Regions from separate parts of the Arthrobacter sp. TE12232 genome, predicted to be linked through region 1. Evidence: riboswitches for the same ligand, from Rfam matches in the RefSeq annotation. Region 1 holds a riboswitch; the other holds the start of a gene.
The links. Region 1 has a riboswitch for glycine ahead of gcvP (aminomethyl-transferring glycine dehydrogenase). Riboswitches for the same ligand answer to the same signal wherever they lie in the genome.
Positions count from the first base shown of each region.

Region 2: another riboswitch for glycine. It lies ahead of lipA (lipoyl synthase); the one in region 1 lies ahead of gcvP (aminomethyl-transferring glycine dehydrogenase).

Region 1 covers NZ_JBSSFK010000001.1:1,660,532-1,663,932, reverse strand. Annotated here, with positions in the region: gene ACVWZ7_RS07275 (MFS transporter) at 1-808, opposite strand, end outside; gene ACVWZ7_RS07270 (TetR/AcrR family transcriptional regulator) at 877-1,416, shown strand; glycine riboswitch at 1,649-1,747, shown strand; glycine riboswitch at 1,749-1,865, shown strand; gene gcvP (aminomethyl-transferring glycine dehydrogenase) at 1,905-3,401, shown strand, end outside.
Region 2 covers NZ_JBSSFK010000001.1:2,013,195-2,016,595, reverse strand. Annotated here, with positions in the region: gene ACVWZ7_RS08895 (FAD-dependent oxidoreductase) at 1-1,079, shown strand, start outside; glycine riboswitch at 1,248-1,345, shown strand; gene lipA (lipoyl synthase) at 1,504-2,535, shown strand; gene ACVWZ7_RS08885 (methylenetetrahydrofolate reductase) at 2,555-3,388, shown strand; gene cycA (D-serine/D-alanine/glycine transporter) at 3,378-3,401, shown strand, end outside.

The sequences.
Region 1 (3,401 bases):
TGTGGCCTTCGGCCAGGTTGCGCTGGCGCCGGATAAAGACATAGCCCATCAACAGGCCGACGCCGATGCTCGCGAAGGCCTCCGGCGCCGGCCCGTGCGTGGCGAGCGCCTTGATCCCATAGACCACGGGCACCATGACCAGCAGGGACAAAATGATGCTGGGCGCGTCCACGCGGCCGGGCTTCGGATCTCGGGATTCCGGGATCAGCCCCGGCCCGAGCAGCAGCAGCGGCAGGATGATCGGCACCGCGACCAGCAGGACGGCGCCCCACCAGAAGTGTTCCACGAGCCAGCCGCCGGCAATCGGGCCGAGGGCGGCACCGCCGGAGAAGCCCGCGGCCCAAATGGCCACCGCCAGGCGGCGCCGGTTGGGCTGGGGAAAGATGTTGCGGATCAAGGAGAGCGTAGAGGGCATGAGCATGGCGCCGAAGAGGCCTAGCCCCGCGCGGCCGGCGATCAGCCATTCGGCGCTCGGGGCGAACGCCGTCGCGGCCGAAACCGCGGCAAAACCCGCGCTGCCCACGAACAACAGCCTGCGGCGGCCGATCCTGTCGCCCAGGCTGCCCATCGCGACGAGCAGCCCGGCCAGGACCAGGGGGTAGGCGTCGATGATCCAGAGCAGCTGGACGCCGGAGGCGGACAGGCTGCGGGCGATGGCCGGCAGGGCGAAGGTCAGAGCGGTGTTGTCCACGGCCACGAGCAGAACGGGGAACATCAGCAGGGCCAGCGCCACCCAGTCACGCCAGGGTGCCTGGGGCCGGGTGGCCGCCGGGTTGCTGGTGGCTGTGGTAGTCGATGTGGTGCTCATGAGTCATAACTATACCGTCTGGACGGTACAGTTAAGAAATGCGGGGCCGGACGGGCATGATGGGAAGCATGCCCAGAAAACCGGTGGCCCGCGAGGCCGTCCTCGACGCCTTTGAATCCCTGCTCATCGAAGTGGGCGAACGCGCCGCGACGCTGGACGCCGTCGCCCGGCGGGCCGGCGTCTCCAAGGGCGGCCTGCTCTACCACTTCCCGACCAAGGAGGCGATGATCTCGGTCCTGCTCGAACGGCTGGACCGGCATCTGGCCGCGGATGTCGCCGCCATGGCCGCGGCTCCGGAAGGCGCGGCGGCGTACTTCATCAAGTCCTCGGTATGGGCGGACACGCCCATGGACCGGGTTTTCGTGGCGGCCACCCGGCTCGCCGAGGTGGCGCACGAGGAAACCCAGCGCCGCTTCGCCGCAGGCCAGGCGAGCTGGCTGGAACTGCTGGCGGCCGACGTCGGGCCCGCCATGGCGAAGGCGGTCCTGTACATGGGGGACGGGCTGTACTTCAACGCCATGCTCGGACGGGGGCCCGCCGGTCCGCCCGCTGAAATCGAGGCAGACGTCGAGGGCCTCCTGGCCGCCGTCGAGAAGCTGCGCCGCTGAGGCCCTGAACTGCTCGCGCTGCGACCTCCGAGTCCGCCGAAGTCGCCGGAAGAGTGCGAGTTCGCTCGAACGTTACGGCGACCCGGCACGTTTCCGGCGAATTCGCGGTGCCGCCGCTCCTCGTAACGTGGGGCCGAAGGCGGGCGGGAGTTTGCGGACGCGCGCCCGGCATAGGACAATGATTGTTGTGACTGTTGTCACCCCCGATTGAACACCCAATTGAATACGCCTTTGATCTGCGGCGGGAGAGTCCTGCAAGTAGGTACAAGCAGGCGCCGTAGGAGCAAATCCTCCCCAGGAATCTCTCAGGCCCACGTACCGCCGCGGCAAGGCACCTCTGGAAAGTGGCAGGCTGTCCTCGACACGCTGTGCTCACCGACGGTGCAAGCGAAGCCCTCTTATATGCACGGCTGCGCGGAAACTCTCAGGTCCAATACAGAGCGGGGAGGAACCCGAATCAATGTGGCGTACCCAGCGCCGCCTGAGTTATGGAGTTCCTTGTGACTGTTACCCCAGCCTCCACGTCCTTCGTCGACCGGCACATCGGTGCCCGTCGCCAGTCCGACGTCGACGCCATGCTGAAGGCTGTCGGCTACGACACCGTCGACGCCCTGGTGGACACCGCCGTTCCGAAAGACATCCGCCAGGACTCCGACCTCGCTCTCGGCGCGGCCCTGAGCGAAGTGGAAGTCCTCGCCGAGCTGCGCAAGCTGGCCGGCAAGAACAAGACGGCCGTGCAGATGATCGGGCAGGGCTATTACGACACCGTGACCCCGGCCGTGATCCGCCGCAACATTCTCGAGGCCCCGGCCTGGTACACCGCGTACACGCCCTACCAGCCGGAAATTTCCCAGGGCCGGCTCGAGGCGCTGCTGAACTTCCAGACCATGGTCCAGGACCTCGTCGGCCTGCCGATCGCCAACGCCTCGTTGCTGGACGAAGCCACCGCCGTCGCCGAGGCCGTGCTGATGATGCGCCGCGCCAACAAGAACAAGGAAGCGCACGACGGAAAGACCGTCCTCGACGCCGACTGCCTCCCGCAGACCATCGCGATCGTCAAGGGCCGCGCCGAAGCCCTCGGCTTCGAGGTCGAGGTCGCCGATCTGTCCAAGGGCCTGCCGGAGGGCGTCATCAACGGCGTCGTCCTGCAGCAGCCGGGCGTCTCCGGCCGGGTGTTCGACCACAGCGCCGTGATCGCCGAGGCCAAGGAGCGCGGCGCGCTCGTCACGGTCGCCGCCGACCTCCTCTCCCTGACCCTCATCACGTCCCCGGGCGAGCAGGGCGCGGACATCGCCGTCGGCTCCGCCCAGCGCTTCGGCGTGCCGCTGTTCTTCGGCGGTCCGCACGCTGCCTACATGGCCGTCCAGAAGGGCCTCGAGCGCTCCATGCCCGGCCGCCTCGTGGGTGTCTCCAAGGACAACGCCGGCGTCCCCGCCTACCGTCTGGCCCTGCAGACCCGCGAGCAGCACATCCGCCGCGAGAAGGCCACCTCCAACATCTGCACCGCTCAGGCGCTGCTGGCGATCGTGTCCTCCTTCTACGCCGTCTACCACGGCCCCGACGGACTGAAGGCCATCGCGCAGACCGTCCACGGGCACGCCAAGACCATCGCCGCTTCCCTGAAGGCCGCGGGCCTGGACGTGCTGCACACCTCCTTCTTCGACACCATCACCGTCTCCGTGCCCGGCAAGGCCGCGGAAATCATCGCGGCCGCCGACGCCAAGGGCATTAACCTGCGCGCCATCGACGCCGACACTGTCGGCATCTCCGCCGATGAAGCCACGACGGCGGGCATCGTCGCCGACGTCGTCGCCGCCTTCGGGGCCACTGTGGTGGATTCCGTAGATGGCTTCGTCCTGGACGCCGCCGTCGAGCGGACCTCCGACTACCTCCAGCACCCGGTGTTCAACACCCACCGCTCCGAGACCCAGCTGCTGCGCTACATCCGCCGCCTCTCAGACCGCGACCTCGCGCTGGACCGCACG
Region 2 (3,401 bases), 350 kb from region 1:
GCCTCGGCCAGGAATTCCGCCGGCTGCCGCAGAGTCGCCTGAAGAATGTTGCTTTTCCGGTTCCCGGCGGGCCGCCCGTGACCATGGGTGATTTTGATGCGCTGCCGCCGCCGTACAACTACATCGCCATGATGCCGCAGTGGGATTTCCTGAATTTCCTCGGCGCCGCCGCGGCCGAGGAACCGGGGTTCACCCTGCTGATGAGCCACACCGCCACCGGGCTGGTCCGCAACGGGGGCCGTGTCCGCGGAATCCGCTTCCGGACCCCGGACGGCACTCACGGCGAACTCTTGGCGGACCTGGTCGTCGCGACGGACGGACGCCATTCCGTGCTCCGCACCGAGGCCGGCCTCGCGCCGAAGGAGTTTCCGGTGCCTTTCGACACCTGGTGGTTCCGGCTGCCCCGGAACCCTTCCGAAGCAGGCGAGGTGGCCGGGCTCGTGCCGGCATTCGGACCCGGCGAGGCGCTGTTGGCCTTGTTCCGCAATGACTACTACCAAATGGGCTACCTCGCCGCGAAAGGCACCGACGCCCGGATCCGCGCGGAAGGCGTCGAGGGATTCCGACGCCGGGTCGCGGCGCTGCGCCCGGACCTCGCCGACCGCGTTGACGCCATCCGTTCCCTCGATGACCTCCACTGGCTGGACGTGCGCCTGAACCGGCTGCACCGGTGGTACATCAACGGCATGCTGTGCATCGGCGACGCCGCGCATGCCATGTCCCCGGCCGGCGGCGTCGGAATCAACCTCGCGATCCAGGACGCCGCGGCCGCCGCCGAGTCCCTTGCCCCCGCACTGCTCCGGGGCCATGTGACCACGGCAGACCTCAAGAAAGTCGAACGACGGCGGCGGTTGCCCACCGTCATTGTGCAGACTGCCCAGAGGGTGATGCAGCGGGCAATCTTCGGCCCGATCATGTCCGGGAAGCGGACAAAAGTTCCAGCCGCGGCGCTGTTCGTGGCCCGGCGCGTTCCAGCGGTCCGCACCATCATTCCCCGGTTTATTGCCTTTGGTCCGCGGCCCGAGCATGCCCCGGCATTCGCCCGGCGCGCCGAACCCCGACCGCAGCCGCAGCCCTAGCCGCGCTGGGCGGTCATACTGCCCCATTGGGCGCTTCACCGCCATCCCACAATGGCAGAGGGACGCTGGCCGGGCGAGGAAATATGTGACTCGCGTGACGTAATTTTTGCGTGCGGTCCAGTCAAGGGCTACCGTGTGATCAGTATCACGACAAGTCATACATGCTTTTGATCTGCGGCGGGAGAGTCCTGCCGGTACGTTCAGCAGGCGCCGTAGGAGCAAATCCTCCCCAGGAATCTCTCAGGCCCACGTACCGCCGCGGCGAGGCAACTCTGGAAAGCAGTCCGGTCACCGGACTCACCGACGGTGCAAGCGGCACCCTGTAACAGCAGGGTCTGCGGAAACTCTCAGGTCCAATACAGAGCGGGGAGGAACCCGAATCATCGTGGCACCCAAAATGCCACCTGAATTATGGAGTTCCTTCATGGCCATTCAGTCGTCCCCTCCCACCTTTCCAGATGGCCGGAAATTGCTGCGCATTGAGCAGCGCAATGCGGCCACACCGGTGGAGCGTAAGCCGGAATGGATCAAGGCCAAGGTCCAGATGGGCCCCGAGTTCGTCCAGCTCAAGAACCTCGTCAAGAAGGAAGGCCTCCACACGGTGTGTGAAGAGGCCGGCTGCCCCAACATCTTCGAATGCTGGGAAGACAAGGAAGCCACCTTCCTGATCGGCGGCTCCGAATGCACGCGCCGCTGCGACTTCTGCCAGATCGACACCGGCAAGCCCTCCCCGGTGGACGTCTTCGAGCCCACCAAGGTGGCCCGCTCGGTGCAGTCCATGGCCCTGCGCTATGCCACCGTGACCGGGGTGGCCCGCGATGACCTCGCCGACGAGGGCGTCTGGCTCTACGCCGAGACGGTCCGCAAGATCCACGAGCTGAACCCGGGCACCGGCGTCGAACTGCTGATCCCGGACTTCTCCGGCAAGCCCGAGCACATCGAGGCGATCTGCGACTCCAAGCCCGAGGTCTTCGCCCACAACGTCGAAACCGTGCCGCGGATCTTCAAGCGGATCCGTCCCGCGTTCCGCTACGAGCGGTCCCTGGACGTCATCACCCAGGGCCGGAAGCACGGCATGGTGACCAAGTCCAACCTGATCCTGGGCATGGGCGAGACCCGCGACGAGATTTCCGAGGCCCTGCGGGACCTGCACGAGGCCGGCTGCGACCTCATCACGATCACCCAGTATCTGCGCCCGTCCGAACGGCACCTGCCGGTGGACCGCTGGGTCAAGCCGCAGGAATTCGTGGACCTGCAGCAGGAAGCGGACGAGATCGGCTTCCTGGGCGTCATGTCCGGACCCCTGGTGCGCTCCTCCTACCGCGCCGGCCGGCTCTGGGCCACCGCGATGCGCAAGAAGGGCTGGGAAATCCCGGCCCAACTCGCCCACATCGAAAGCTCCGGCAGCACCCGCCAGGAAGCCAGCTCCATCCTCGCCGCGCACGCCGGCGTCTGACACCTGCAGAGGACTAACGATGATCCCCACCAGAATCGAAATCATCCCTTCAGAGGGAATCGTGGAGCAGGTCACGGCCCTGGTGCCCTTGAGCACCACGCTTACCGTCACGTGCCTGCCCCACCACGGCATCGAGCGGACCATGCGTGCCGCGGTGCAGCTTAGCCTGCACGGCTACTCCGTCATTCCGCACCTCGCGGCGCGGAGCCTGCCTGGTCGTGTCGAGCTGACCGAAATCCTCCGCGACTGCAATGTTGCCGGCATCGGTGAGGTGTTCGTGATCGGCGGAGACCGGAAGCAGCAGGCGGGTCCGTACGGGTCCGCCCTCCCGGTGCTGGAAGACATCGCGCAGTACACCGGCGGAGTGATGCGGGCAGGCGTTGCGGGCTACCCGGAGGGACACCCCGCTGTGGGTGCCCTGGACCTCGTGGACGCCCTGCTGGCCAAGCAGCACCTGGCCACGCATGTCGTCACGCAGATGTGCTTCTCCGCGCCGAAAATCCTTGACTACGCGGCGCTCCTCCGCCGGGAAGGCGTGCAACTGCCCGTCTGGGCCGGGGTGGCCGGGGCCGTCCCGCGGACCAAGCTGGTTTCCCTCGCCGCGCAGATCGGCGTCGGAAGTTCCCTGAAGTTCCTCAGCCGCAAGGGGCCGTTGGCGCGCAAGCTCCTGAGCGGGGACAGGTACTCGCCCCAGAGTCTGGTGACGGGTCTGCAAAGCCAGCCCGGCAGCATCGCGGGCATCCATCTCTACAGCTTCAACAACCTTGACGCGGTCCCTGACGGGCCTGATCAAGCGTTAACCCCAGCAGCACTTCAGCCGGCATTGATTCGAAGGGCAACACGTGACAACTAGAGTCGTAACTTCC